Linked DNA regions of Asticcacaulis excentricus CB 48. The protein of the gene in region 1 binds, or shares a complex with, the protein of each later gene. Links are inferred from orthologs where the notes say so. Each region holds a gene or a part of one and is shown on either strand. Other genes may lie near its edges. The genes, in order: dnaG and ASTEX_RS13375.

The links.
Region 2: the proteins of dnaG (region 1) and ASTEX_RS13375 are in contact, whole or in part, in a crystal structure (PDB 2R6A), measured with the Geobacillus stearothermophilus proteins. The link is inferred for Asticcacaulis excentricus CB 48 from one-to-one orthologs. Residues at the interface, in WP_049624496.1 of Geobacillus stearothermophilus: Lys456, Leu457, Leu458, Pro459, Ala460, Asn463, Ala464, Leu467, Leu535, Leu536, Ile537, Ala538, Gln544, Glu545, Asp548, Tyr549, His552; in WP_033016901.1 of Geobacillus stearothermophilus: Ser13, Glu15, Ala16, Gln18, Glu91, Leu92, Asp94, Ala95, Val96, Pro97, Thr98, Ala99, Ala100, Asn101, Tyr104, Tyr105, Ile108.

Annotation. Positions count from the first base shown.
Region 1 is NC_014816.1:2,540,899-2,555,635, forward strand. What follows is about bases 11,756-14,737. They hold dnaG (DNA primase), read left to right. Parts: upstream 11,756-12,288; coding sequence 12,289-14,187; downstream 14,188-14,737. Other genes in these bases: ASTEX_RS11605 (aspartyl protease family protein), read left to right, coding at 11,756-12,239; rpoD (RNA polymerase sigma factor RpoD), read left to right, coding at 14,293-14,737. Outside these bases: ASTEX_RS11550 (IS1380 family transposase), read right to left, coding at 1-404; ASTEX_RS11555 (family 43 glycosylhydrolase), read left to right, coding at 561-2,168; ASTEX_RS11560 (MipA/OmpV family protein), read right to left, coding at 2,442-3,242; ASTEX_RS11565 (patatin-like phospholipase family protein), read right to left, coding at 3,292-4,452; ASTEX_RS11570 (TetR/AcrR family transcriptional regulator), read left to right, coding at 4,605-5,255; ASTEX_RS11575 (porin family protein), read left to right, coding at 5,473-6,003; ASTEX_RS11585 (hypothetical protein), read left to right, coding at 6,823-7,122; ASTEX_RS11590 (hypothetical protein), read left to right, coding at 7,458-7,778; ASTEX_RS11595 (hypothetical protein), read right to left, coding at 7,806-9,353; ASTEX_RS11600 (glycoside hydrolase family 5 protein), read left to right, coding at 9,669-10,847; more of ASTEX_RS11605, read left to right, coding at 11,325-11,755. UniProt on the Escherichia coli protein: RNA polymerase that catalyzes the synthesis of short RNA molecules used as primers for DNA polymerase during DNA replication.
Region 2 is NC_014817.1:352,056-366,696, reverse strand. The notes cover bases 4,886-7,771. They hold ASTEX_RS13375 (replicative DNA helicase), read left to right. Parts: upstream 4,886-5,533; coding sequence 5,534-7,009; downstream 7,010-7,771. Other genes in these bases: radA (DNA repair protein RadA), read left to right, coding at 7,415-7,771; ASTEX_RS13380 (hypothetical protein), read left to right, coding at 5,063-5,428; ASTEX_RS13385 (S41 family peptidase), read left to right, coding at 4,886-5,063. Also shown: ASTEX_RS13400 (DUF1697 domain-containing protein), read right to left, coding at 1-371; ASTEX_RS13390 (TonB-dependent receptor plug domain-containing protein), read left to right, coding at 913-3,309; more of ASTEX_RS13385, read left to right, coding at 3,423-4,885; more of radA, read left to right, coding at 7,772-8,788; ASTEX_RS13365 (CvpA family protein), read left to right, coding at 8,983-9,480; purF (amidophosphoribosyltransferase), read left to right, coding at 9,597-11,093; ASTEX_RS13355 (SDR family NAD(P)-dependent oxidoreductase), read left to right, coding at 11,114-11,851; ASTEX_RS13350 (aminotransferase class III-fold pyridoxal phosphate-dependent enzyme), read left to right, coding at 11,923-13,266; ASTEX_RS13345 (PhzF family phenazine biosynthesis protein), read left to right, coding at 13,263-14,099; ribosome biogenesis GTPase Der, read right to left, coding at 14,490-14,641. UniProt on the Escherichia coli protein: The main replicative DNA helicase, it participates in initiation and elongation during chromosome replication. Travels ahead of the DNA replisome, separating dsDNA into templates for DNA synthesis.

The DNA.
Region 1 (14,737 bases):
CCGTAGGTCAGCTTGATCGAGCTACGCAGGTCCGGCGCATTCTCAAGGCGCGACAAGGTCGGTTGTGAGCACAGGTCCTTGCCGCCTTCGGGCAGGCGTCCGCACGCAAGCTTGAAGGCCGGATCGGTGCGCAGGAAAGCCAGATCGTTGCCATCTTCATAGCCACAGGCGATGGCGAAGATGCGGATCTTGAGAATGGAGGCAAGGGAATGGGTTACCAGGAAGGGGTTGCGTCGATCCGGTATCAGCCGCCAAAGCCGATCAATGATCCCGATCCGGCGCTCAACCGCAGACAACAGCATGACACCGCCATCCGAACTGATGCGTCCGCCATCAAAGGCAGCCGTGATTTTCTTGCGCGAAACGCTTGGCAAATCGAACGGAAGATCGGTATCTTGGTCCATGGCGGGTGTGGCCTTGGCGGTCTTTGGTTTAAGTTCGGTGTGGTAACCAGAATCTATTCCAAAACAACGCTTTACGCTACACCCGCTGCACCTTTTTGCCGCCACCGTGATTTAGGCGGGTTAGGGCTAGGGTCTATAGCTCCTTGGATGGCACCTATGACTATCACCTCCCGCCGACACCTGTTTGCTGCCTGCCTGGCCACAGCGGCCACACTCCCCGCCAGCGTCGCCCTGCCCGCCACCGCCGCGCCCGCCGTCAAACCGCGCTGGGGCAAAGGCATCGAGGGTCAGCGTAAGGCCGATCTGGGCAATGGCACCTATCTCAATCCGATCATCGCCGGAGACCACCCCGACCCGACCCTGCTAAAGGACGGCGCAAACTACTATATGACGTTTTCGTCCTTCTATGCCTATCCGGGCCTGATCCTGTGGCATTCGACCGATCTGGTGAACTGGGCGCCCATAGGCCCGGCCCTGTCGAAGCCGCTGGGCACCATCTGGGCCGTGGACCTGTGCAAGCACGGCGACCGCTATTTCATCTATATCCCCGCCGCCCCCGACGGCGGTGAATGGTCGATCTACGCCATCTGGGCGGACCGCATCGAAGGCCCGTGGAGCGAGCCGGTCGATCTCAAAATCAAGGGCTGCATCGACCCCGGCCACATGGTTGGCGAAGACGGCAAGCGCTATCTGTTCGTCAACGGTATCCGCAAAATCCGCTTAACCGATGACGGTCTGGCCACCGATGGCGATCTGGAGCCCGCCTATCAGCCGTGGACCTATCCCGACGACTGGGTGACGGAAAACTTTGCCCCCGAAGGCCCCAAGCTGCTGCGGCGCGGCGATTATTTTTACTTGATCACGGCGGTGGGCGGCACGGCCGGTCCCGTGACCGGGCACATGGTCATTGCCGCGCGTTCAAAATCCATTCATGGGCCGTGGACCCATTGCCCGCATAATCCGCTGGTCCGCACGCAAAGCGACGCCGAACCGTGGTGGTCGCGCGGTCACGCCACACTGGTCGAAGGGCCTGCCGGCGACTGGTGGATGGTCTATCACGCCTACGAAAACGGCTACCGCACGCTGGGCCGTCAGACCCTGCTGGAGCCGATAGAATGGACGAAGGACGGCTGGTTCCGTGCCAAGGGCGGCGATCTGTCGAAGCCCCTGCCCAAGCCCAAGGGCGGCAAGACAGGCACGGCGGGCTTTGCGCTGTCGGATGACTTCAGTCAGGACCGCTTTGGCGTGCAGTGGGCCTTTCACGACCCCAAGCCGGACGAGATGACGCGCGTGAAGCGGGAAAACCGCAGCCTGCGCATCGCCGGGCGTGGCACCTCGCCCGCCAACAGCGCGCCCCTGACCTGTGGCGTCGGGGACCAGTCCTACCGCATCGAGGTGACGCTGGAACTGGAGGGTGAGGCCGAGGCGGGGCTATTGCTGTTCTATAATCACAAGGCCTTCGTCGGCATCGGCTTTGACGGCGAACGCACGCGCACCTGGCAATATGCCGAAGATCAGGCGTGGAACCGCCAGAGGCTGAAGAGCCGCACAGTGCGCCTGCGCCTGACCAATGAAGCTAATGTCGTGACCTGGCACTCTTCGGTGGACGGCGGTCAGAACTGGACGCGCCACCCGACGCGCATGGAGGTTTCCGGGATGCACCACAATGTGTTCGGTGGCTTTCTCAGCCTGAAACCGGGGATTTACTGCACCGGGACAGGAAGCGTAAAAGCGAAAGACTTTAGCTACAACGCCATCACCTGAATGCGCTCAATTCAGAAAGCACATTTATAGCATCAGGAGCGGCGTGATCGGTTGACAACGGGCTGCCCACAAGCTGACGGTTATTGAACCTGCAGACGATTCTTCATTGCGTTGGGCTTGGGAGTGTAACAAGAGTTGCGATCGAATCAGGGCCGAGGCTAGCGCCTCCCGTGCGCATGCCTAGTGTCGTTGGTGCACCGTCAAAGTTCCTTGGCGCCGCTCACATGCTCCCATCCGGACCCCGTCACGGGGGAGAAAGCGCGGGCCCATAGACTAGTGCTCTCCTGACCCAAAACGCCTGATGAGGAGCACGCCGGCACGATAACTCGACGCGACCTTTTTCCCTGTTTGCAAAAGCGGACTGTCCGCCACATCTCCAAGAGCCTGGTCAGCATTTACGAAGGTAACTAGGACGAACCTCTTCCGGACGGGCACAGCCCAAAGCACCGCCGCGCCGACGCTCTGAAGCCCTGCCCCCAATCGGTATGGATGCAGGCCCGTTGTCGCCGCTTCGCTGTTATCTACACCGTAATACGCCTGGTTGCTTTTTCTATCACCGTATCGGGCATAGAGTGTGGTCTGTAACATTCCGATGCGCGTTATGTCCTGGCGAGCGGCTGATAGAAAGAGACCGTTTCCTCCATAGACATTGCTGATGTCTTGGGTAAAGCGACCGCCGACGGATATCTTATCCCCAATTCTATAGAAAGCATAAGCGCCGAGGTCAGCCGCTAATCCGGGCACCTCAAGTCCCGGCAATTGATTAGACTTCCCGCCGTAATGTGGCCGAACCTGTACGCCAGCAATCATACGGTCTCGAAGAACGACATTGTAGCCTAGTCCACTTAAGGGATCGCCGTAAACCCTGCCTCTGTAGTTAAAAGAGGCCCAAGGGATCGCATTCACTTTGTCTGGGTTACCACCGTTAGGACTGAAGCCATATACCGCGCCACCGCCGAGATCTATTGTCCACTTCGACTGCGGCCCGACCGGTTTAAATGGTTGCGCCTGAGCTCTGACTTCGCCTGCGAGCGGCGCGGTGACGGCGATAGAAATGGCGAGTAGTTTCCGCATCGCAAAGGTCCCGAGAGAAGAACGAGGCACCGAACTCGGCGCAAACAGTCTATTTGTCTTGAAAAACGATTCCGCTAAGAGCAAGGCTGTAGCCCTTGTCATACACACGCTTCATGCTGTTCGAGTCGAAAGCCATCAGGCCGCCTCCAGTAAAATCATCTGGCAGAGAGGCGACAGATACCTTGAATCCGTTGCGAGTGGAGAAGGCCTGTATCCCAAACAAGGTTGCGCGCGCCTGGGCCCGAGCCAGGGTGTCGATGCTCCTCGTGATGATATCGACCGCGCCATACTTCGTGAAGGTAAAGCGTGGATTGATATTACCATTGATGAGAACATAAAGCCGCGCGTTCAGAGCGACATCGGGCGGTACCTGCCATGTCAGCATCGACTCCGGTAAAATAAACAGGGGCATGGTCACGCTCCCGTCCGCGTGCATTTCTTGCAGCACATGGGACGCGCCGTCTTGCGCAAAGGATGCCGGGATAAACGCGGGCGCGAAGGCCCCAGGGATACTGGCCGAAGCCACCAAAATTTCGCGAATCAGATCACGGGCGCGGACTTTCCCTGCTGGCCCCTGGGCCACCCCCTGCGACGCAATGGCACCGAGATCCCAGATTACACCCGTCTGCGAATCGAGATTGGTTGTCCCGATTTGAAGGCGTCGGCCTTTGCTGTTTTCATCCGCTATGTCCTCGACCATCTGGATACTGACATATTTGGCTACCCGCGCTTTGAGACCCTCAGAGCTGTAAGCGCCGGGGCTGAAAAAAGCGCCCAACCCCTTTGACTTCAGCAGGTTCGAGGCCCCTTCACCCAGATAGGCCTCTTTCAACTGAGCGTCGTAACTGGAGCCCAGATACGCAAAGGGCGCAATCAGAGCGCCTGTGGACACGCCGGTAACGACACTGAACTGCGGTCGGTCTCCCCTTTCCGACCAGCCAGTCAGGACGCCTATGCCAAATGCACCATCAGCACCGCCACCCGACAGAGAGAGAATGGAGATTTCGGCGCTTGGATTGGTCCGCAACCCGTTACGCAGATCATTTTCCAACCTTGCTGCTAATCCTGCGTCCTGGGGCGAAACGCGGATATTACTAAATCCCGCGGGTTGCGCGAGCGCCGCCTGGGCTGCGTCAAAGGTCTCCCTATGAGGACCTGCGCAGCCACACAAGAGCACGAGGCCGACCGCCACGACGACTGAGATTTTCAATTTCGTCTCCCCAAAAACGGGCTTCAGGGAGATCGTGGAGCGCGACCAACCCATTAACAATACGAAACGGTTTCGTTTATTATTTTTACCTGCCTGTATTTGTCAAGAAGGAAACGCTAAAGTGCAGATAATCGCATCAAGAGGACATTGAATTGAGAACACATAATAAGCTCGGCACGCAGCGACGCCAGGGGCGCCCGGCGGCAATTGACGTTGAGGCGTTAAATCAGCTTATCCTTCAGACGGCAAAATCGACCTTTATTAATGACGGGTATGAGGGCGCATCCGTCGAGCGCATCTCCGCTTTGGCGGGTATTGGAAAGGTCACCATCTATCGACGATACGAGTCAAAAGAAGCTCTGTTCCTTGCGGTTCTCGAAGACATGACGGCCGGGATGTGGCGAGGTCCCGAGTCCCTCAGCGCAAACACGGATCCTTTAGAGTTGCTGCGTGCACGCTGCGAAGTCCTTCTAGAAATGACCTCGACAGCAGATGGCCTCGCGATTTACCGCGTCCTGATTGACGCGAGTCGTCACTTCCCGGATTTAGTGTTGTCCACGGTTCAGAGAATGCGTCTCCCTGTCGAGGGGAAAAATCTCGAACTCCTTAAACTTGCGCAACAGCAAGGCTCTGTTCGGTCTGATATTGATGTTGCCAGTCTGGCTCGAGTACTCTCAAGCATGATAACGGGGTGGCCTCTTCTTAATGGACTCGTTGGAGATGCGGGCCTCCGAGACTCCACGGAAAGAGCCGCCTACTTTGAAACGGCGTGGTCACTGTTTCTAAGGGGCATACGCCCATAGCCCGGGTCACGGGCCGCGCGCGGCCCATCAGGCTTCCAATTGTAGCTATTGCATCAAACTGACCAGCATTCGAATTATCCAAAGATTACAGATGAAATGACCTGGCTACCGCCCGCGTAAAACTTTGTTCCACTCACGCCCGCGAGAAAGCCGCTTGACCCCTTATCGGCACTAAATTATACGATACGGTATCGTTCTTTTTTAAAAGGAGGTCTAAATGCGTAAATTCTCTTATCTTCCCTTGGTCGGACTTTTTATGGCTGTGGCGGCGTCTGCAGCTCACGCCCAAACCGACAGCCGCGCCTACGGACGAATTGGTGTTGGCGGTGCAAAGGTGAACGACGAGACTTTTGAAGCCGTAACACTTGGCTTTGGTTATAATCTGACGCCCCACTTCGCTGTGGAAACGGATGCAAATGTAGGTATGACCGACAAAGAAGTCGATCTAGATGGCGTTAAGCTAAAAGCCAAACTCGACTATACCGCGGGTGCCTATGCCCTCTACACCTTCCCCATTGGCGAGCAGTTCGATATTTTCGCCCGCGCCGGCTATTTGTGGTCGAAGACCTCACTTCCAGTGAACCGAACGTCAATTAAGGAGTCCGCAGACGGCCCCGCTTATGGCCTCGGTTTTCGCTATTTCCCGGGTGCCGGCAGTAACGGTGTGCGGCTGGACGCCACCCACTACGATTTCGGCAACGACCTCAAAGGCGAAATCTACCAGCTCTCTTATGTAAGAAAATTCTGACAGCAAGGGCAGACACACCGAGGATGCCACCTGTAAATGCATCCTCGGCTACAAGCCAATGTCGTTTGCAGGAGGGGCAAAACAACGCCGTTACGATAAATCTTGGCGCACGTAAGAGCCTCCCAGCAAGTCTAGCCCGCCTAATTCACGGTGCCGGCAAAAAGGTGCAGCGGGTGTGGCGCAAGGCATTGTTTTGTAATAGATTTTGCTTACCACACCTGACCTAACCCCAAGACACGCGAAGCCACACCCTGTTGATTTTCACCTAAGCTTGACCCTGCATGTTCGCCACGGATTGACCCAAGTCTACCCTTCTCGTGTAACGGGTCCATCACAAAAACGAGGGGCAATATGAAATGAAAATTTCGACCCCCAAGGGGTCATTTTCTGGCGAAACTCAACACATTTGTCACATCCGCCTTTCTCAGCGACGTGGAGATGGCGCTAGCTTATTTGACCGCTGTCTTTGAAGACGGTGGGATTGCGGAAAATTGCTCTGCCGCAAACGAGGCAGCGATCGCCTTGGGTCTTTCGGACGAAGACGCGGCCCTTTCTGAGGAGCCAACCCTCAGCGCCTTTCTCAAGGTACTGGATCTCCTTAAGGGCAGGGTTTCGATTTCAATCGAGCCAAAACGCACCTGTTAACCCCAGACTAAGGGGGCACGTAGTCACCGCTCTGGCCATTCGTCTTCACAACCGTACAGTTAACCGCTACCATCAGGTCATGCAGGCGCGTTTATGGCGTCCAAATGGGAAATGCGTGGAAGGCCATGTTCGGCCTGCTATCCCGTTTATGCGAGTTTTGACGGGGGACGGATCATGGCTATCACTGACATTCTTTTTTTAGCGGCGGTTGCAACGGTGGGCTCTGAACCGCCATTGCCTCCCGACATTCCTCCGAATGCTGTTTTCTACACGCAGGAGGACGTAAAGCGCTACCGATTCCCAAAGCCTTACCTCCCACCGGAGGCGAAGGCTGCAAAGGTGGACGCGGACGCTGTCGTCGCCTGCGAGGTCAACACGAACGGCAGGATGAAGCGTTGCGCAGTCGTAATTGAAAACCCACCCGGGATGGGATTCGGCAAGGCCGGCGGCTATCCTGTTTTTGAAGAATGCTAAATTAGAAACAGAGACAGGAAAAATCTCACCGGGCACTTGGAAGAAGTTCAGGTCTGTATGGCGCTATCAAGATTATAAGTAGACAGCACACACGTGGTATAACGGGTCAATAACGATACGCCAGCCATAGGCGTCGGCCCCAGCCTTGTATGGCGAGGGCGCACCGGAGACGCAGGTCGGGCGTCAACAACCTCAGCTGGCGTGTAAAGCGCTAATGCGCCACCGTTGCCTGTCTTTGAAATTGAGCCCTCTATGCGCGAAGGTTGATCCACCGCAAGATGGAGAAGTCAACCATAGCTAATAGCCTGCCGAAGTCGGCAAGATCATGTCGGCGCATGCCGACGCTGAATCAGCTTTTTCGTTCGAGGAAAACCCCTTACACAGTTGCCGAAGCGAAGGTCGGGATCGCAGGTGTGAAAAAGCAGCTTCAGATATTCGAGAATAAACTGGACGAAGATTTGATCGTCGATGTCGAGATGTATCCGGACCGCTACGTTTTGAAACCAGGTGACGTGCTCCACATTACTTACGACCATGATGGTGACGGCTACGGCCTACACACCATCGTTCATAATGGGGCGCTGCAAATCTACCTTCAGCACTTCGACACCGCCGTCGTGACCATCAGTGGCAAACCTGCCGAACCGTGGTCCTAATAGCATGTGAATTTATGAGTTTACGACCTAGTTCAGAGTGGACATGACCTCGTGCGCAGACTTTCCCTCCTTGATAGCGTCGATGGCCTTCTGAAACCGTTGTGCAGACTCACGGTCGTGAGGATTGCTGACGAAGGGGGTGAGCAAGGCAATGGCTTCTGGACGCTTATCCTTGGCGAGGTTCACATATGCGGCATAGACCGCGTATTCACGCACGCTTGGTGCGAGGACATGTGCGCCATTGGCGGCGTTTAGAGCATTGGTATTCGGATAGTCGGGCTGGGCCTCATAACTCTGCGAAAAGAAATACAGATTGGGGGCATTCAGCTTGTTGATCTGATAAGCGTTCATGAAAAAACTGCGAGCGGCATCGGTGTAGTCGGTTCGGTCTTGTCCGCTCGCTGCCTGCCCCATCTGATAATAGACGCGCCCCATGAGATAGTTAGCTTCAAAATCTTCCGGATTCTTTTGGACGATGGGACCGATAATGGCCTCAGCGTCTTCCGCCTTGCCAAAAAGCAGGTGAGCGCGTGCGAGCGCAGACTGATACGCGATGTCGCCGGCAAAATCGCCCTTCAATTTCTCCAGGCGCGCCAAAACCGCCTTGCCCTGTTCAGCTTGCATGCAGGTCGTAAGAAGCGAACGGTCAAGAAGGTAGGCGCTTGTGGCCGGATTAAGCTTCGTCACCTGAATCTTGTTTTCGGGATAGTCAGGTATCGGAATGCTTAAGTACGACATACTCGCACGATACCGCTTCAGGATCGACGACAACTGATTAACCTTGATGCCCGTGCTCTCTTCGAAACTGGCAATCGGGTCAGCGCCATTGCCAACCTGAGCGAAATAGGTGTTCAGGTCGCGGGCGCGCTTTGGATCGCTGAGCATGTAGTGGGTCAGGAGCCACGACTGAGCGTAGAAACGCTCGACATCCCAATCCCTGTTCGACTTATCGCCGGCAAAGCCAAAACTGGGATTGAGTATTTTCTCAAAACCTATCCAGCGGTCTTCGGCGAGCGTCCAGCCACGAATAACGGAGGGCTCACCGACCGTGATCTTCCCTTTGGCAGGATATGCCGTGGACATATACTCGGCAAACCCCTCGATATACCACGCCGGGTAGTAGGAGCGAGCATGCTGGAACATGATGTAGTGGCTGTATTCATGGAACAGAATAATTAAGCTTTGATCGACATTGCCCTCACTGGCGCCGTCCCCAGGGGCCGTGCCGTAGGCGCTCGTTCCTTCGCCACAGTTGAAATAAACGCCCGCGACATTATTGGAAAAGCTAGGCCTTACGACCTGGATGTCATCCCTGTTTTTAAGCAAATAGATCTCAAACCGAACCTTGGGTCCGGCATCGCCGCTGCCAAGGAGAAGATTGGTCAGGTTACGAAAGACTTCGAGCTTTTTTACATAGCCGCGTGTCGTCTTTTCCGGGGCAGAGCTATAGACGGTGAAGTTCTCAGACTCCGCCTTTATCCAGGTTTCCGCTTGCGCCGGCATGGCCGCAAGGGTCGACAGCCCCAATGCGAGAAGGGCCCACGCGAGAACGCGCTTGATGCGGTTATTTGTCATGATTTCCCCCGAAACCTGTATCGATCGCAGACACCCACATGTCACAGGGCTCTGACTCATTTTTTTGCCATAATATCAAACAGTCAATCGCCTGTGAAGTCGGTTTGCAATGAACAGTGCATACCGATTAAACGGCGTGGGACAGCTTTGTGCGCTATAGGATCGACATCGTTGCGTTCATCGAGGCGCTGCGAAGACAGGCCTCTGCACCATCGTTTCGCCTTCACGACGGTACGGTTAAAGACTATCGTCTCACCCATCAGCCGAAGGGTGTTCAAGTGAGAAATGCCGGTGACACATTCTAGGAGAGCCCGGGTGCGTTCATTGCTTACAGGCCTTTGCACCGCCGCGCTTCTTATGGCCGCGCCGGTTATGGCCGCCGACATCAGCTTCTGGGACACCCCGCGCCACGGCGGCAACAGCTTCAATGAGAAGGCGCCCGACGAAGCCTATTTCCGTGCGCTGAAGGCCATCGGTGCGACCTGGGTACGCCTCACCTTCTCGAAATGGAAAGGCGAAGACCGCGACTTCCTGATCGGTAATGCCGACGACTACAAAGCCATACCCGCGTCAGATCTGGCGCTTCTCAAAAAGACTCTGGATGCGGCGGACGCCGCCGGCATCAAGGTCGTCCTCACCCCTCTCTCCCTGCCCGGTGACAGGTGGGTCCAGCACAACGCCAACACGCCAGATGATCGTCTTTGGAACGACCGCAAATACTGGGATCAGTCAGCCGCCTTCTGGCGCGATCTCGCCGCCGCCGTGAAAGACCATCCGGCGATCGCCGGCTATAACCTGCTCAATGAGCCGACCCCCGAAAAAGGCATGGGCCTGGACGAACACGCCGCGCCTGAGGTGCGCATCGCCTGGTACCAAAAACACAAGGGTACGACCCATGACCTGCCGGGGCTTTACGAGCACCTGATCAAAGCGGTGCGCGAGGTCGACCCCACCACGCCGATCATGGTCGATGGCGGCTGGTATGCCAATGCGTGGAGCTTCAGCTACTGGACGCCCTTGAGCGACGACAAGGTTCTCTACGCTTTCCATATGTACGAGCCTTGGAACATCACCAGTACGCCACAGATAAAGCGCAAGCCACAACGGCCTTACCCGGGCTCCGAGGTCACCTGGGGCGAAAAGACCCTGACCTTCGACAAGGCGGCGATGCAGGACTTTCTGGCCAAACCGTTCGACTGGGCGAGGGTCAATGGCGTGCCCGCCAATCGCATGGTCGCAGGCGAGTTCGGCTGCGTGCGCGTGTGGACCGATTGCGGCGCCTATCTCGGCGACGTCATCGATACCCTGAACAGTCACGGCGCACACTGGGCGTTCTACAGCTTCCGCGAGGACGTCTGGGAAGCCATGGATTACGAGATTCCCCCCGCCTACCCAGCCGGCCAGGTCTATTATCTGCGCGAACAGGGCAAAGGCGACAAGGTGCCGATGGACAGCCCTTTGATGGAGATTATCAAAAGCAAGATGGCGAAGTAGCCGAGACCGTCAGGAACCAGAGCTTTCGGGTAAATCAGCCAGAAGATCAGGCCTGTTCGCCAGTGTTGACGCCCAAACTTACGCGTAAGAGCTCTCAGAACGGACGCGAAGACAGCAAGGGGGGCCGAGACTGACATAGAGCACGGCCTTGCGTAGATCGGCTGGCATCCGGTTCTAAAAAACCGCCCTGAGCGGGTTATGCGGCTCAGACTCAAGCGCACAAAAGGCGCCACAGGCGAGTGAATAGCCTCACGGGGCGCGTTGTGGAGACATGATGCGTGATAACGGTTGTCCATCTTTACCGTAATGGGTTCGACAAGCTGAGTACGCGAAGGTCTGATCTGCAGCGGGCGCGCATAGATCGGGCGATGATTTGGGCGGCCATCCCCGACCCAGCACGCCTTACAGGTCCGTTGACACCCGCTTAGAGGCGTGGGATGCGTTAATGCAACCGGGGCAATACCGGGGGGAGGGAAAATGATTACCAAACGTCAGTGTCTGGCAGGACTGTCGGGTCTTGCGCTCGCCGCATCTTCTGCGCAGGCAAACGAGATTTCAGTACCGATCGCCGTGACCCGATCGCGGCGGATAATGACCAGCCTCACCATCAACAACCAAGGTCCATTCTACTTTTTCATAGATACGGGTGCATCCATAAGTTTCATCCGCCCGTCCCTGGCCCGCAAACTGGCCCTGCGCCGTGTTGAGAGTATGCGCACCTTAGGCCTTGGGGGCAGCGATTACACCCAGATCTACGAGGCAAAAGATGTGGTCTTCGGCGAGAGCTTCCGCGTCAAGGCGATGGCCTTGGGCGGACTGGAGATGCTCGAAAACCGTGATTACGAGGGCCTTCTGGCTGCGGGTTTTCTGACAGGGGTGACGAGCCAGCTCGATTTTGAGTCCTCACGCATTCGGTTCCAGTCCGGCAGCGAAACGATAGACACCACCGGATATCAACCCTGGCCCAGCCGACGCGAGCAGCAGGGTGCGGGCGAAAAAATCTATGTCGACATCCTGATTGACGGCATAAAGGCCAATTGCCTGCTCGATACAGGCGCTCCTCCAGCCCTTACTCTGCATCCCAGTTTTGTAAAAAAGAACAAGCTCTGGGACCGCTATGCCAATCCTCGGGAGCAGACTGTCAAGGGTATACACGGCGACACCACCAAGTCGCGTTATGTCCACGCGGACTCTCTCGACATAGGCGGGTTCCCGATAAAGGGCGCCCCCGTGACCTTGTTGGACCCTGAAGGCACGCGCGGTTTCGGTCTGGATGACGGCATTATCGGCATGGGCGCTATCGGCCGCTTTAATCACATCTTCGCCAAAGAGGGTCTACTCGTTAAACCCAACCGTTATTTTGACAAGGTGGAACCACTTTTCTCGGCGTGAGCAAAGTCACCTCTCTTTCCTTTCCGGGCGCAAGGCGTATATGTAAACCGTGCGCTTCGACGATCGGTTTCTGGAAGAATTAAAATCCCGCTTGCGGCCATCTGAGGTCATCGGCAAGGCGGTCAAGCTGCGCCGCAACGGCCGCGAATGGGTCGGCCTGTCGCCCTTTTCCAAGGAAAAAACACCCTCCTTCTACGTCAACGACGAGAAGGGATTTTTCCATGATTTCTCTTCCGGAAAGCACGGCGACATCATCTCCTTCCTTCAGGAGACAGAGCGTCTGAGCTTTGTCGAAGCGGTCGAACGGCTGGCCAGCGAAGCGGGCATGGCCCTGCCGGTGCAAACGCCGCAGGCGGCGCAGGCCGAGCAAAAGCGACAATCGCTGAACGACTGGATGGAACTGGCGGCCCGATGGTTCGCTGCGCGTCTGCACGACAATACCCCAGGGGCAAAGGCTGCGCGTGACTATCTGAAAAAGCGCGGCCTGTCTGATCAGGACGTGGCACATTTTGGTCTGGGCTACGCCCCGAAAGAGCAGACGGCGCTGAAAGACGCGCTGGTGCAAAAAGGTGCCAAGGTTTCCGAACTGGTCGAATGCGGGCTGCTGATCGAAATCGAGGGCAAGGCCCCCTACGACCGTTTCCGCAACCGCCTGATGTTTCCCATTGAGGACGCCCGCTCAAAAATCGTCTCGTTCGGTGGACGCGCGCTCGATCCCGACGAAAAAGCCAAATATCTCAACGGGCCGGAAACCCCGCTGTTCCACAAGGGTTCGCTGCTGTACGGCCTACCCAAGGCATTGAAAATCTTAGGCTCAAGCCAGACCGGGCCGGAACTCGTCGTGGTCGAAGGGTACATGGACGTGCTGGCGTGTCAGCGGGCACAAATAGCCGCCGTCGCACCCTTGGGTACCGCGCTGACCGAGGAGCAGATCGACATTTTATGGCGTCGTCATCCGGAGCCCACCTTGTGCTTCGACGGTGACAAGGCGGGGATGCGTGCTGCCAATCGGGCGCTCGACCGTGCCCTGCCGAAACTCAAGCCTGGCAAGTCATTCAAGGTCTGCCTGATTACCGGCGGCAAGGACCCGGACGATGTGCTGCGTGAAAAAGGCGCTCTGGCCTTGCGCGAATCTCTCAGCGAGACCCAGCCCTTCGTCGAGGTGCTCTTTAAGCGGGAGAGGGAGCTAGAGCCGCTCGACACACCCGAGCGCAAGGCCGGCCTGCGCAAGCGCCTGCGGGCACTGGCGGCGCAGATCGAAGACAAGGACCTGGCTGACTCCTACCGGCAGGACCTGATGGCACGCTACGACGCCCTGTTCCAGCGTCAGCCACAGAATTTGCAGCCGCGATTTCAAAGTGCGCAAGGGCGCGGACGCTTTGCGTACCGAGACGCGCAAGGCCGCCTGATCGAGCCGCCAACCATTGCCACCCCAGAAGGTCAAATGGCCGCGCGCGCCCTATCGAAAGCCCTCGATCCGATGGCGGCGGCGCTGGCGCAGGGTCTGCTCGATCATCCCGACTGGATGTTTGATCATATGGAAGCGCTGGAATCCTATGGGCTTGGCGACCCGGCGCTCGACGCCCTCGTTCGCGCTCTGGTGTCTTTAAGTTTTTCCACAAGCCCCCTTGACTCAGGCGCTGTGAACCGCCATCTGCAAAATCAAGGTTTCGGCGCATTGTTGAGCGAGATACAAAAGGCGGCCCTCAGATCGGCCTCGCCAATCCTCGCACAGGACAAGACTCTCGCAGATGCGCAGGCCGGCTGGATCAAAGCGTTCAATGCGTTCGCGCGTTTGACGGCCTTGGATCGTGCGTTAAAGGCGGCCCGTGACGACGCTTCGGCAGAATTTGATGCTGAAATTTTCGCACGGACCAAGCAGGAACGCGACAGTCTGCGCAAAGCCTTGAAAAGCGGACAAATTTTTGAAGCGGAAAGCGACGTCTAGGTTAAGACTTCGTTGATCTTCTTCGTAAATATAGGTTTGGTGCGGCAAAAATGCCGCATCTGGTTCCAAGGTCTCATGGCGGTTGCGTCATGGGCGGAGAGATAGATGAGCACAGCGACGGACAAACCCGAAGCCGATACGCCCTCCGACGGCCCCCTTCTCGACCTGACCGATGCCGGCGTCAAGAAATTCATCAAGAATGCGAAGGCCCGCGGCTACGTCACGATGGACGAGCTGAACAAGGTTCTGCCGTCCGAAGAGTTTACTTCGGAGCAGATCGAAGACACGCTAGCCATGCTCACGGAGATGGGCGTGAATGTCGTCGATTCCGAAGAGGAAGCGACCGAAGGTGGCGAAATCGCCGTCCGCGAGGAAACCGGCGGCGTGGTCGTTGCCGAGAAGACCTCGGCTTATGACCGCACCGATGACCCTGTACGCATGTACCTGCGCGAAATGGGCTCGGTGGAGCTTTTGTCGCGCGAAGGCGAAATCGCAATCGCCAAGCGCATCGAAGCCGGTCGCGACACCATGATCCGTGGCCTGTGTGAAT
Region 2 (14,641 bases), on another replicon or contig:
GTGGCCAGCGCTGCGAGCCCATCTGGGTCATAGGCCTTTATCCCGCCCTTGAGAAACATCAGATGCACTTGTTTGTGGGCACCCTCCCCCTCTGGAACGAAGGTGCAAGCCTGACGCGCGGCGCGGACCTGATCTAGGCTAAGCACGTGGCAGACGGGCGTAAACCCAAAGCGCGCCCCTATGTCAGCGGTGATAAGGTCGGGGAGACTTTCGGCGGCCTTATCGCTTTCAAACACGGCATTACCGCTCTGGATATAGGTGCGTACCTTCGCAAAGCCCTGCGTCTCAAGACTTTCGCGCCAGTTTTTCATTGGCAACCTGTTGGTGCCGCCGACATTCACCCCGCGCAGCAACGCCACATAGATCGTCAAGCCCGGCTCCTTTTGCCTTAAGCCCATGATAAGACGCGGATGGGCGATTAGCCACAGGTTTTTCCGCACACAGATAGCAATTGCATCGCGCCCCCTAGCCAAAGCGAGCAGATATGTCTAAAGGAGACCCAGCGCGGCTATGGCGGAATTGGTAGACGCACCAGGTTTAGGTTCTGGCGCCAAAAGCGTGGGGGTTCGAGTCCCTCTAGCCGCACCACCCTCTCTTTAGACGCAATGTCTGACATTTAAACGCGTACCCATGGAGCGCGTCAGGCCTTAGCGGCGTCGCATATTTGCCACTATATTCCTACTTATTTTATTTTAAATTTGAACACAAACCCTCATTCCGTTTATTAATCTTCACACAAACTCAAATTAAATTACTGATTTATATAACTTAATTTATAACCATAACCGTCATAAATTAGGAAAACTAATCGTCGCCCTTAGAACATATGCCGCTGTTGATCCCTTTAAACGGGTCTATGCCGCACCAAGATATGGCGCAGTTCAAGCCATGATCTGTTCAGGAGTATTCCCAATGTCCATCCGTGCCTCGCATCGCACACTCGCCGCCGCACTGACAGCGACGACGGCCCTTACCTTCGTCTCCGTGCCCGCATTCGCTCAGGACGCCTCGGCGGAAAGCGATGTCACCGAAGTGGTCGTAACCGGCAGCCGCACACAGCCCCGTTCGCGCCTTGACACACTCGCCCCCGTCGATGTGATCCGTAAGGATGCGCTGGATGCGCAAGGCTCGACCGAACTGGCGCAGGCCCTGTCGCGCGTCGCCCCATCCCTCACCTTCCCGCGCCCGGCCGCGGTAGACGGCACCGACAGTGTGCGCCCGGCCTCTCTGCGTGGCCTCAGCCCGGACCAGACGCTGGTCCTGTTGAACGGCAAGCGCCGCCACACCTCGGCGCAGGTCAACACCAATGGCTCTGCCGGTCGCGGCTCGGCCCCGGCTGACCTGAACGCCATCCCGACCTCGGCGCTCAGCACGGTCGAAATTCTGCGCGATGGTGCCTCGGCGCAATACGGCTCGGACGCCATTGCTGGCGTCGTCAATCTGCGTCTGCGCGAAGCCCGTTCGGGCGGCAGCGTGTCGGCCAGTTACGGCCAGTACAATACCGAGGTCGAGGCCGCCCGCTCATCGCGCAAGGAAAACGACGGCCGTACCTATAATGTCGCCGGCTGGGTCGGCCTGCCGCTCGGCGAAGACGGCTTCCTGACCGTATCGGGCGAATACCGTAACCGCGAGGCGACCAACCGCGCCGATACCGATCCGCGCGTCACGCCCAACCGCGTCACCGGTCGCTACGGCGATCCGGAACAGGAAAGCCTCGCCCTGTTCGCCAATGCCGCCAAGCCGCTGCAAAACGGCTGGAAGCTTTATGGCTTCGGCGGGGTTCAGAGCCTCGAGTCCGAAAGCGCGGCCTTCTTCCGTCAAACGGGCAACAGCGGCAATGTCGCGGCCATCTATCCCAACGGCTTCCTACCGCTGATCAATGTCAAGTCGAACAACTATTCCGCGACCTTTGGCACGCGCGGTCAGTGGGGCGACTGGACGTCCGACTATTCGGTCAACTGGGGCCGCAATGAGCTGGAATACAACACGCTCAATTCGGTTAACGCCTCTTACGGCACCGCCTCCAAGACCAGCTTCTATGACGGCAAGGTCATCTATGACCAACTGGTGCTCAATGCAGACATCAGCCGTCAGTTCCCGATTGGCTTCTATAGCCCCCTGACCTTCGCGTTGGGCGTTGAAGGCCGTCACGAAAACTATGAAATCAAGGCTGGGGAACAGCAGTCCTGGGCATTGGGCCCCATCACGTCGGCCACCGCCGGGGCGCAAGGCTTTATTGGGTTCCAGCCGTCGAATGCGGTCGATGTCAACCGCGACAATTTCGGCCTCTATGCCGAACTGAGCGCCACGGTTGTGCCGCAGCTGAGCTTCGACTTTGCCGCCCGCGCCGAAAAATATTCTGACTTTGGCGACAACCTGTCGGGCAAGCTGTCGCTGCGTTATGAACTTACCGATAATCTGGCCCTGCGCGGCTCGGTGTCCACGGGCTTCCGTGCGCCGTCCCTGCAACAGCAGTATTTCACCTCGACGGCGTCGGTCGTGTCGGGCGGCGTAGTGGTTGAAACCGGCACCTTCCCGGCCTCGTCTGCGGTGGCCAAAGCGCTCGGCGCCCCGGCGCTGGAGGCAGAAGAGTCCACCAACTATGCGGCCGGCTTCGTCTATCGCAAGGGCCCGTTCGAGCTGACGCTTGATGCCTACCGCATCAATATTGATAACCGCATCGTCCTGACGGAAAACCTGTCGGGAACGTCGGAAATCACCGCCTTACTGAAGCCCTATGGCGTGACGGCAGCCCGCTTCTTCACCAATGGCGTGGACAGCGAAACGACCGGTATTGATGTGGTGGTCAATTATCGCCTGCCAACCGATCATTATGGGCGCTTCAACTTCAACCTCGCCTGGAACACCGGCAATACCGAAATTACTCGCCTGCCGGGCGCCAATACGGTGTCGAGCCTGCAAAACCCGCCGGTGCTGTTCGCCCGCATCCGTCAGTACATCCTCACCAACTCGACGCCTGAGAACAAGGGCAGCGCCACGGTGGACTGGAAGGGCGGCAAGTGGAGCGTCAATGGCCGCGCCACCTATTATGGCGATGTGATCGACGCGGCGGCGACCTTCCCCAGCGATATCCACACTGGCGAAAAGACCCTGCTCGACCTGTCGGCCAGCTACAAGCTGACCGACAAGACCTCGGTCACCTTCGGCGCGGACAATGTCCTCGACGTCTATCCGGACAAGACCCTCGCTTCGCTGCAAGGATCGCAGGGCGCGCTGGCCTTTACGCGCTTCTCGCCTTTCGGCTTCAACGGGCGCTACCTCTATGCGCGCGTAACGCACAACTGGTAAGCGAAAACCGTCGCCTCTCCAAACCCCGCAGAGCGATCTGCGGGGTTTTTTTCGTGCCTTCCTGCCTAAAAAGAGGGACTTGCGGTCTGATAAGTTCGTGGCATCATCGCGCCATGACCAAACGCCTGATGACCTTCACCCGTATGTTTGTACTGACAGTTGCCGCGGCAGCCCTCACGTCCTGTGGCGGCGGAGGTGGCGGAGGCAGTTCGACGGCGACGGGATCAACCGGCGGCGGAGGCACCGGCGGGGGTGTCACGGGCTGGGTCAGCGGCGTGTTTCAGGCCGCCAGTACCTTCAAAGACAAGTGCGAAACCGTGCGCACTGGTGTCGATATCGAAGGCAACCGCTTCCCGGACAAGGCCGGTACATCGCTGGATGAAAAGAACTGGCTGCGCTCCTGGACACGCGAAACCTATCTTTGGAATACCGAAGTCATTGACACCGATCCCGCGACGGGCGGCACGCGAACGCAGTATTTTGCGGGCCTCAAGACCTTTAACAAAACGACGTCGGGTAAGGATAAGGACAACTTCCATTTCAGCGAGCCGACAACAGAGTACCTGGCGCGCCGCAATGCCGCCGCGACCGCCAGCTACGGCATGGAACTGACGGCCTACTCGACCACGACGCCACGCGATTTCCGTGTTGTCTATACTGAACCGGGCTCGCCCGCCGCGAGTGTGGTGCCGCGCGGCGCGCGCATCCTGACGGTCAACGGCATCGACCTCGTCAATGACAATACGCAGGCCGGCGTCAATGCGCTGAATGCGGGGCTTTTTCCAAGCGCAACGGGCACCTCCACGACCTTCGGGCTGCGCCTGGTCGATGGTTCGACAAAGACCGTCACTCTGACATCGGCCAATGTTAGCCCCAAGCCGGTCAATAAAACGAGCGTGCTGACGGATGGCACGTCGAAGATCGGCTATATCCTGTTCAACACCTTCAGCCCCTATTCCAGCGAAACCGAAATCGTTTCGGCCATGCGCGACATGCAGACCGCCGGGGTCAATGACCTGATCCTCGATCTGCGCTATAATGGCGGTGGTCTGCTGGCCGTGGCGTCGCAGCTCAGCTACATGATAGCCGGCAATGCGCGCACAGCTAACCGCACCTTTGAAACCCTGAAATTCAACGCGGCCGCCGGCAACACCAATCCCGTAACGGGTCAGGCCAATAACCCCATCCCCTTCTATAATCAGGGTCTGGGGTTCACCGTCATGGCGGGGACATCTTTGCCGACGCTTAACCTGTCGCGGGTCTATGTGCTGGCCACCGAAGACACGTGCAGCGCCTCAGAAGCGGTGATCAACGGCCTGCGCGGCGTCGGCGTCGAAGTCGTCCTGATCGGCGGCAAGACCTGCGGCAAACCCTATGGCTTCTACCCACAGGACAATTGCGGAGAGACCTACTACACTATTCAGTTTCAAGGCGTGAACGATCTGGGCTTCGGAGACTATGCCGACGGTTTCGTGCCGAACAACACCTCTTCCACAACGGGAGTCAAACTGCCCGGCTGCGTCGCTAGCGATGATCTGAGCAAGGACCTGGGACTTGCGACCGAAGGGCTGGTCAGCACGGCGCTCAGTTATCGTCGTACCAGTTCGTGTCCGGCCTCGGCCACCGCTTTCGCAGCCGCTAGTTCGGCGGTGCAATCAGCGGGCCCTGTCGGCGGCGGCTCAGGCCCGGCCATCGTACCGCCCAAATGGATTATGGACGTAAACCGCGACATGACCCTGCCGGGGGGGCGCTGATGCGCCGCCTTGTACCTGCCGGTCTGCTGTGCGCGCTGGGGCTGGTGGGCTGTCAGACGATGGCCGCCGGAAAAGCCGTACCGGCCAGTGTCGATTTAAGCGATCCGCAAACCGTCAGCCGCCTCAAGTCTGCCCTGGCCCCGGTCATTGGCCGGGCCCACATCGAGTTCGGCCCCTCTGCCGCCAGTCAACCGACCATGCTAAGCGTCCTGCCGCCGCCTCTGGGGCCGCTGGAAACCCATTCCACCGCCCTGCCCGCGATCTTTGACGTGGTGATAAAGGACGGTAAGTGTCTGGCCGTGCGGCACGACACAGGCGCCGAAACCGAGCTAAAAGATGTCACCTGCCGCCCGGTGCAACATTAATTTATCCCCGTTATTCACAGGCTGTGAATCGGAGTTAAGTGGACAGTCGGCGTTGCGCCGCATAGGGCCAGCGACAGCCCGTCCCCGACCTGCTTAAACAGCCCTATGAACACGAACCTGCTCGACGCCTCCCTGCCCGTTTCGGCCGACACGCCACAGGCCTTGCCCCACAATCTCGAAGCCGAACAGGCGCTGCTCGGAACGCTGATGTTCGACAATGGGGCCTATGAGCGCCTGTATGATGGCCTGAGCGCCCGGCATTTTTACGAGCCATTCCACCAGAAGCTATTTGCCACCATCGAAGAGCAGATCCGCATCGGGCATCTTGCTGAGCCCATCGTGCTGCTCGACAAGTTCAAGACCGATCAGGCCTTCAATGATCTGGGGGGTATTCGCTACCTGGCCGATCTGGTCGATCGTGCCCCGCCTTCGGCAAATGCCTCGGACTATGCGCGCGTCATCTATGATCTGGCGCTGCGCCGCGACCTAATCCGTCTCGGCGGCGAAATCGCCCGCTCGGCTACGCAGGAAGGCAATGGCCGCGAGCAGATCGAGCGCGCTGAAGCTCAACTTTATGAGATGGCCGAAAAGGGCACTTCTTCGACCGGCTTCAAGACCTTCTCCGAAGCCGTGACGGGGGCCATTTCCAATGCCGAAGAAGCCTTCCACCGCGACGGCGGCTTGTCCGGGCTGGCCACCCGCCTGGACGACCTCGACCGGCAAATCGGTGGCCTGCACAAGTCGGACCTGCTGATCCTAGCCGGGCGCCCCTCGATGGGGAAGACGGCCCTGGCCACCAATATCGCCATGAACGTGGCCAAGAAATTCCGCTTCGAGATTCAACCCGACGGCACGCGCAAGACAGTCGATGGCGGCGTGGTCGCGTTCTACTCGCTCGAAATGTCGGCAGATCAGCTCGCGACCCGTCTTCTGGCCGATGCCTCCGGCGTTTCCTCCGACCGTCTCCGCAAGGGGGAAATTGACGCTGTGGAATTCGGACGGCTCAAGGACGCGGCCATGGAGATCGCCTCCTATCCGCTGTATATTGACGATACCGGCGGTCTCAGCCTTGCCAAGTTGACCGCCCGCGCCCGTCGCCTGAAACGCACGGCCGGCCTCGACCTTATCGTGGTTGACTACCTGCAACTGGTCACCACGGGCGACAGCAATATGAACCGCGTGCAGGAAATTTCGACCATCACTATGGGTTTGAAGTCGCTGGCCAAGGAGCTTCAGGTGCCGGTCATCGCCCTGTCGCAGCTCTCGCGTCAAGTCGAAAGCCGCGACGACAAGCGCCCGCAACTGTCGGACCTGCGCGAATCCGGCTCGATCGAACAGGACGCCGACATCGTCATGTTCGTCTATCGCGAAAGCTATTATCTGGGCCGCGCCGAACCCAAGGAAGGTACGCCTGAGCACCTGCAATGGCAGGAAGATATGGACAAGCTGCGCGGCACGGCCGAAGTCATCATCGGCAAGCAGCGTCACGGTCCCATCGGAACGGTACGCCTGTCGTTCGACGAAAACGTAACGCGGTTTGGCAATCTGGCGCGGCAGGACCGGTACAGCACCTACGAGTAGAGTGGGGTAACTAGCCAGCCAATCTGCCGATTTTCTTGCTCTATCGCTTCGCTATCTGAGAGCGGGGCAAAGCTGGCGCGTCAGGGCCGGTGAAGTAGCAAGGCGTAGCGGAGTGTTGATTTTGTCCATAGATGGTCACACAGGTATTTAGGAATCACAGATTTCACAGATTGACGCTTCGGGCCATCTAGCCTTCACCGCTTTGGGCGCCCGATTGAAACGACGCAAACTGTGTAATCTATATAATCTGTGGGTTGAAATTCATGTTACCAGCCACACGCTGAGGCGATCTGTGTGCCTCTGTGGCGAATATTTCCCAGCACGCAAGTTCACAATTTGTTCTGGATTTTTGCAACCGCTCAAGCTATCGGTTGCGCAGCATAAAACCCTTTACGCGAGCGAATCATGTCCAAGGCTCAGGCCGTCTTTGTCTGTCAGTCCTGCGGGATGACCCACACCAAATGGGCGGGTCAGTGTTCGGGGTGCCTGAGCTGGAACACGCTCGTGCAAGAGACCTCTTCCGCACCGCCTGGCAGTCTGAGACCTGAAACCTCGCCTTCGAAAATCTCAAGGCTTTCAAAGCTCAACTTTGAAACTCTTGATGCGCCCGACGAGGCGCCGCAGCGCATGGTGACCGGTATCGAGGAATTCGACCGTGTGTGCGGCGGCGGCATTGTCCCGGGCTCGGCCATCCTGCTGGCTGGCGATCCGGGCGTCGGCAAATCGACCCTGTTGTTGCAGGTCACTGCCCATGCGGCGCTGCGCGGGCTCAAGGTCGCCTATATTTCGGGCGAAGAAGCCGTTGAGCAGGTTCGCGGGCGCGCCTCACGCATGGGGGTCAGCAAGGCCCGTGTCGATCTGGCCGCTGAAACCTCGCTGCGCACCATTCTCGATGCGTTGAAACGCGATACCTACGACCTCGTCATCATCGATTCCATCCAGACCCTGTGGTCGGACGCCATCGACGCCGCACAGGGCTCGGTATCGCAGGTACGGGCCTGCGCCGGGGAACTGGTGAGACTGGCCAAAAAGAACCGCATCGCCATGATCCTTGTCGGGCACGTCACTAAGGAAGGCCAGATCGCCGGGCCGCGCGTCGTCGAACACATGGTCGATGCCGTGTTATCGTTTGAGGGTGAGCGCGGCTATCCGTTCCGCATCCTACGCGGCTCCAAAAACCGTTTCGGGGCCACCGATGAGATCGGCGTGTTTGAAATGGGCGACGGCGGTTTGCGCGAAGTGCCCAACCCCTCGGCCCTGTTTCTCGGCGACAATGACGAGCGCTCATCGGGGTCGGCGGTGTTCGCAGGGATCGAAGGTTCGCGTCCGGTGCTGGTCGAAATTCAGGCGCTCGTGGCCCCGTCGGCATTAGGCACGCCGCGCCGCGCCGTGGTGGGGTGGGACTCCGGACGTCTGGCCATGATACTGGCCGTGCTCGAATCACGCTGCGGCTTGGGCTTCGGCGGCAAGGACGTCTATCTCAATGTCGCCGGCGGGCTGAAGATAAACGAACCCGCCGCCGATCTTGCGGCAGCTATGGCGCTGGTCTCCGCCCTGCTCGATCAACCCCTGCCCAAGGCGTCGGTTATCTTCGGAGAAATCAGCCTGTCGGGCGAGCTGCGCGGCGTATCGCGCATGGAAGCGCGCATGAAGGAGGCCCTTAAACTAGGCTTTTCCAACGCCATTGCCCCCGTCGCGGCTCAGGAAAATGCGCCGTTCGAGGTAAAAACCTACTCGCATCTGGTCAATGCGATGAGCGCCTTCGACCTCAACAGTTAGAGCCTTCGTCGGCTCAGTCGAGGCGACGCATGACTCTAATTTTTTGTAAGGCCTCATGTATTTCCAAAAGGTGGCATCCACTTTTCGGCATGAGGGTTAAAACAGGACTATCGCTTTTTTATAAAAAAGGCCAGAATGGGTAATAATCTCCGGTAACGCCGGTACGGGTTTAAAGCCATTGTGAGGGGACGCACATGCAAGGCTACGATCTGATCTTTCTGGGCATATTACTGTTTTCCTGCCTGTCCGGTTTTACACGCGGCGCGACGCGCGAAATCGTCGGCACAGCGTCCTTCATTCTCGCCATACTGATCGCCATCTGGTTGGCGCCGTGGTTGCAATCGACCTTCCATCTGGGTGAGATGTTCGCGCTGGCGGTGATCATTGTGGTGTTTATCTCTGCTTATTTTGGCATCCGGGCGCTCGGCAATTCACTGTCGGAGAAGGTTAACAAGCAGCAGATGATGGGCTATGCCGACCGCACCCTTGGAGTGGCCTTTGGCGTATTGCGGGCCCTGGCTATTCTGGGCTTTATCCATTTGCTTTTTTCAGTCGTACTGCCTAAAGGAAAGCCCGACTGGTTCACCGAAGCCAAGGTCTATCCTTTGAGCGTACAGTGCGCCAAGGCCATTGTGTCGGTCGCGCCGTCCTGGGCGAAATATGCCGACAGCGTGGCGTCGCCCAACCAATAGGGTGATATGGGACTGCGGGACGTCACCGGGGCTTCCATTTCTCCTTATACCGACTATATGGAGGCAGCTCCTCCCCTGTCTCGCGTCAGGCCGTAACCGGCCACAAAGGTATCGCCATGCTGACCTCGCCCTCGGAACTGTCGGATAGCTTCGTCTCACGCGATCCCGACGACGACAGCCTGCGCCTTGAATGCGGCGTGTTCGGCATCTACGGCATGGAGGACGCTTCGGCAGTCACCGCGCTGGGGTTGCACGCCCTGCAACACCGCGGACAGGAGGCCTGCGGTATCGCCTCGTGCGACGGCCGCCGCTTTTACACCGAACGCTCGCACGGTCTGGTCAGCGACGTATTCACCGATGCCGACCTGATCAAGCGCCTACAAGGCCACGCCTCCATCGGGCATACGCGCTACTCCACCGCCGGCGGATCGCATCTGCGGAACGTGCAGCCCATGTTCGCCGATCTCGATTCGGGCGGCATCGCCATTGCGCACAATGGTAACCTGACCAACTTCATGTTCCTGCGCACGAAGCTGGTTGCTGAAGGCGCGATCTTCCAGTCCACCTCGGACTCAGAAGTCATTTTGCACCTGATCGCGCGCTCGCGCAGCATCAAGATCATCGACCGCTTCATCGACACCCTGCGCGATATCGAAGGCGGCTATGCGCTGGTCGCTATTACGCGCAAGGGCATGATCGGGGCGCGCGACCCGCTGGGCATCCGCCCGCTGGTGATCGGCAAACTGGGCCACGCCTATGTTCTGGCTTCGGAGACCTGCGCGCTGGACATGATCGGCGCGGTTTTCGTGCGCGATGTCGAACACGGCGAAGTGGTGCAAATCGACGAGGACGGTCTAAAATCGTTCAAGCCGTTTGAGCGCAAGGCCGCCCGTCCCTGTCTCTTCGAATACGTCTATTTCGCCCGACCAGATTCTGTAGTGAATGGCAAGTCAATCTACGAAGTGCGCAAGGCGATGGGGCGCCAGCTAGCCATTGAGCACCCCGCCGATGCCGATATCGTCGTGCCGGTACCGGATTCCGGTGTGCCGGCGTCGCTGGGCTTTTCCGAGGAATCAGGCTTGCCGTTCGAACTGGGTATCATCCGCAACCACTATGTCGGACGCACCTTCATCCAGCCGACCCAGAACATCCGTGATCTGGGGGTGCGCAAGAAGCATTCCCCCAACCGCGTCGTACTGGAAGGCAAGAAAGTCATCCTGATTGACGATTCCATTGTGCGCGGCACCACTTCGGTGAAGATTGTTCGGATGGTGCGCGCTGCCGGCGCCAAGGAGGTTCATCTGCGTTCGGCCTCTCCACCCATCCTGTGGCCCGACTATTACGGCATCGACATGCCCGACCGCGCCAAACTATTGGCGGCACAACATTCCATCGAGGAAATGCGTCAGATGCTGGAATGTGATAGCCTCGGCTTCCTCTCGGTCGATGGGCTGTACAAGGCGATGGGCCACGACGGTCGCAACAACGATCAGCCGCAATATACCGACCACTATTTCACCGGCGACTACCCCACCCGTCTGACGGACAAGGAGATCGCCGCCGAAGCCGAAGCCAGCGGTCAGCAATTATCGCTTCTGGCCAATACACACTAAAAAATAAGAAGGACGGGGCGATGACGGATACCCTTTTTCAGGGGCGTATCGCCCTGATCACCGGCGCGTCGCGCGGCATAGGCCGGGCGACCGCGCTGGGCCTGGCGCGATCCGGCGCGCACGTTATCGCCTGTGCCCGCACAACAGGCGCGCTCGAAGATCTGGATGATCAAATCTTTGCCGAAACCGGTCGTCACGCCACCCTGATTCCCTTCGATCTCGCCGACGGGGCGGCACTAGAGCGCATTGGCGGGGCTATCTATGAGCGGTTCAAGAAGCTTGACATCTTCGTCCATGCGGCGGCGACGTTAGGGTCGCTCACCCCCGTTTCCCATTATGAGCCCAAGGACTTCAATCGCGTTATCACTCTGAATCTCAACGCCACCTACCGCTTGATCCGTCAGCTTGAGCCGGTGATGAAGCTGTCGGATGCAGCGCGCGCCATCTTCGTTTCGTCGGGGGCCGCCTCAAACGCTCGCGCCTTCTGGGGAGCCTATGCCGCCTCGAAAGCCGGGATGGAGGCGCTGGTGCGCACCTGGGCCGACGAAATGGAAGTAACCTCTATCCGCTGCGCACTTGTCAATCCGGGGGCTATGCGCACGCGGATGCGCGCCGAGGCGTTTCCAGGTGAAGACCCTGAAACCCTGCCGCGGCCCGAAGAGATCATCCCGCTGATGGTCGAACTGGCGAGCGCCGATCGCGTGCCGGCGCTGGAGACGATCCACTTCCGGGAATGGGCTCATTCCAAAGACGCATAACCCACCAAGATTTTTCTAGAAAAACAAAGGTTTCAGGTTCACTTTTTGCGGGATTTGGGTCAAATAAACTCATGACCCAGGCCTCGCTCACTCCCGACCTCACCTTCCCAAAACCCGGCAGCGGCGCACTTCTCGACGAACTTTCCCAGTACGTCATCGCCGAGCCCTATCCGTTCGTCGTCGATCTGGAAGCGTCGCGCGGTCTTGAGCTGGCAACCGTAGATGGTGACCGCATCACCGACTGGTGCGGTCTCTATGGGTCGCGCCTGATCGGCTATAACCACCCGCGCCTCTATGAGCCCGACTACGTGCGCCGGCTAGTGGTGGCGGCCAATACCAAGATGGCTAATCCGGACTTCCTGACGCGCGAATGTCTCGACTATTACCGCCTGCTGCACGCGCTGCGCCCCAAGTGCATGAGGGGGGAGCGCGTCGAAGTCTATGCGGTCAATTCCGGCGCCGAAGCGGTTGAGAATATGATGAAATATCTTATCAATCTCCACCACAAAAAGATGCAGGCGCAGGGCAAGTCGGTCCTCAACCACCGCTTCATCTATTTTGAACAGGCCTTCCACGGTCGCACCGTCTATGCGCTCAATATCACCAAGCTGTCGAACGACCCCATCGCCACGCGCGACTATCAGGGCTTGATTCAGGGCAATCTTCAGGTTCCCTTCCCCGAATATGACAGCCGTCGCCGTGAAGCCGACAACCAGCGCGAAGTCGATAAGTGCCTGGCGACGCTCGACTATTTGATGTCCACCTATCGCGATGAAATCGCCGGCGTCATTCTTGAGCCGCTTCAGGGGGCGGGCGGCCATCGTCTGGCCCTACCGCGCTTCTATCAGGAGCTCTCGCGCCTGTGCCACCACCACGGCATTGCCTGGGGGCTGGATGAGGTCCAAACCTCCGGCGGACAGACGGGTGAGGTCTTTTCCATCGACCTGTTTGACGTCCCCCACCCGCCGCAGGCCGTGGCCACGGCCAAAAAGTTCGGCAATGGCGTCGTCTACATGCTCAATTCGATGGAAGATATTGGCGTCCTTGACTCGACCTGGGGCGGCACCTTGTCCGATATGGTGCGCTTTTGCGAAGAATGGCAGATCGTCGAGGACGAAGGCCTGCTGCAAAGCGTCGAAAGCAAAGGCGCGCGCCTCTTTGGCGGGCTGAACACACTCGTTGAAAAATATCCCGACACGATAGGCAATGTGCGTGGACTTGGCCTCTATCAGGGGTTCAGCCTACTCTACGCACCGAACAAGGGGCGTCTGATCGACATGGCACTGGAACAGGAGAAGCTGTTGCTGCTTGGGGCGGGCACCGACTCGATCCGCTTCCGCCCGCCGCTGGACGTAACGGAAGCCGAGATCGACGAGCTGATCCGCAAACTGGGTAGATTGTTGGGGCAATTATGAGCGCGCGCCGTTTCCAGTTGGTCGATGTCTTCCATTCCGGGCCGTTCAGCGGCAATCCGGTGGCCGTGGTGCTCGACTCAAAGGGCCTGACGACCGAAGATATGCAACGCATCACGCGCTGGTTCAACCTGTCGGAAACGACCTTCCTGCTACCGCCAGATACGCCCGGCGCCGATTACCGCGTGCGTATCTTTACGCTGGACCGTGAACTGCCATTCGCTGGTCATCCGACGCTGGGCTCAGCCCATGCGTGGCGTCTGGCTGCCGGTTCGGACAAGACCGAGGTGGTTCAGCAATGCGCAGTCGGTCTGGTCCACGTGCGCTTTGACGGCGACCGACCGGCTTTTGCCGCGCCGCCACTGGTACGCAAGGGCCCGGTCGATGCGGCCAAACGGTCCGAAATTATCGAGGTGCTGCGCATCGAACCGAACGACATCGTCAGCGTCGAATGGGCCGACAACGGCCCCGGCTGGGTGCTGGTGGAACTGGCCTCGGCCGACGCCGTGCTCGCCGTCGATCCGTTGCGTTATCTGGATCGCCGCGTTGAAATCGGTCTGGTCGGCGCGCATCCGACGGGTCACGAAACGGCCTTTGAAATCCGTGCCCTGTTCAGCGACGCCACGGGCGGCATTATCGAAGACCCGGTGACGGGCTCTCTCAATGCCTCGGTCGCCCAGTGCCTGCTAGCCGATGGTCGTGCCACCGCGCCCTATGTGGCGGCTCAGGGGACGAGGCTGGGCCGCGCCGGGCGCATCCACGTGTCGCAAGGCGAAAACAATATCTGGATAGGCGGCGAAACCCGCACCCTGTTCAGCGGCACCGGAAGCTTTTGAGGACGCCAGGTTTCAGAGCAAGGCTGACAGCCTGAAAATGCCTATCACTGAAACTTCTGCGATAAAGCCTATGGGCGGAGTAAGAGCTTCTCCCGGCTGACCTGAGTTGGGAAAGCTAACCAGAAACAGGTCATTGTATCCAGATAGTTTTCTGCAACCCAATTCCTGCCGCATGCACAAGTCTAGCGCAGGCACCGGGGGGGGCATTGCGGCAGAGGTTCGATTTGCGTTTGTTAGACACTTAACAGGTCCGTACCCGGGTCAACACTTAGAGATAGGCCTACATCGTCACAAGCGAAGACTATGCGCTCAGGCCGACCATTAGGCACGGACGGATCCTCAAAGTACCCATGAATGGTCGGAAGCCGTCGCCCCTGAAAGGCCTCCCACTTAGCGCTTACCCTTGCCTGCGGGCTTGCTGCGACCACCGGGGGCGGCAGCACCGGGCTTGGTTGAAGGCCCAAGGCTGCGCGAGGTGCGCGCCTTCACCACCACCTTGGGCGTCGCGGGCATGCCCTTGGGCTTTTGCTTGACGCGGTTGG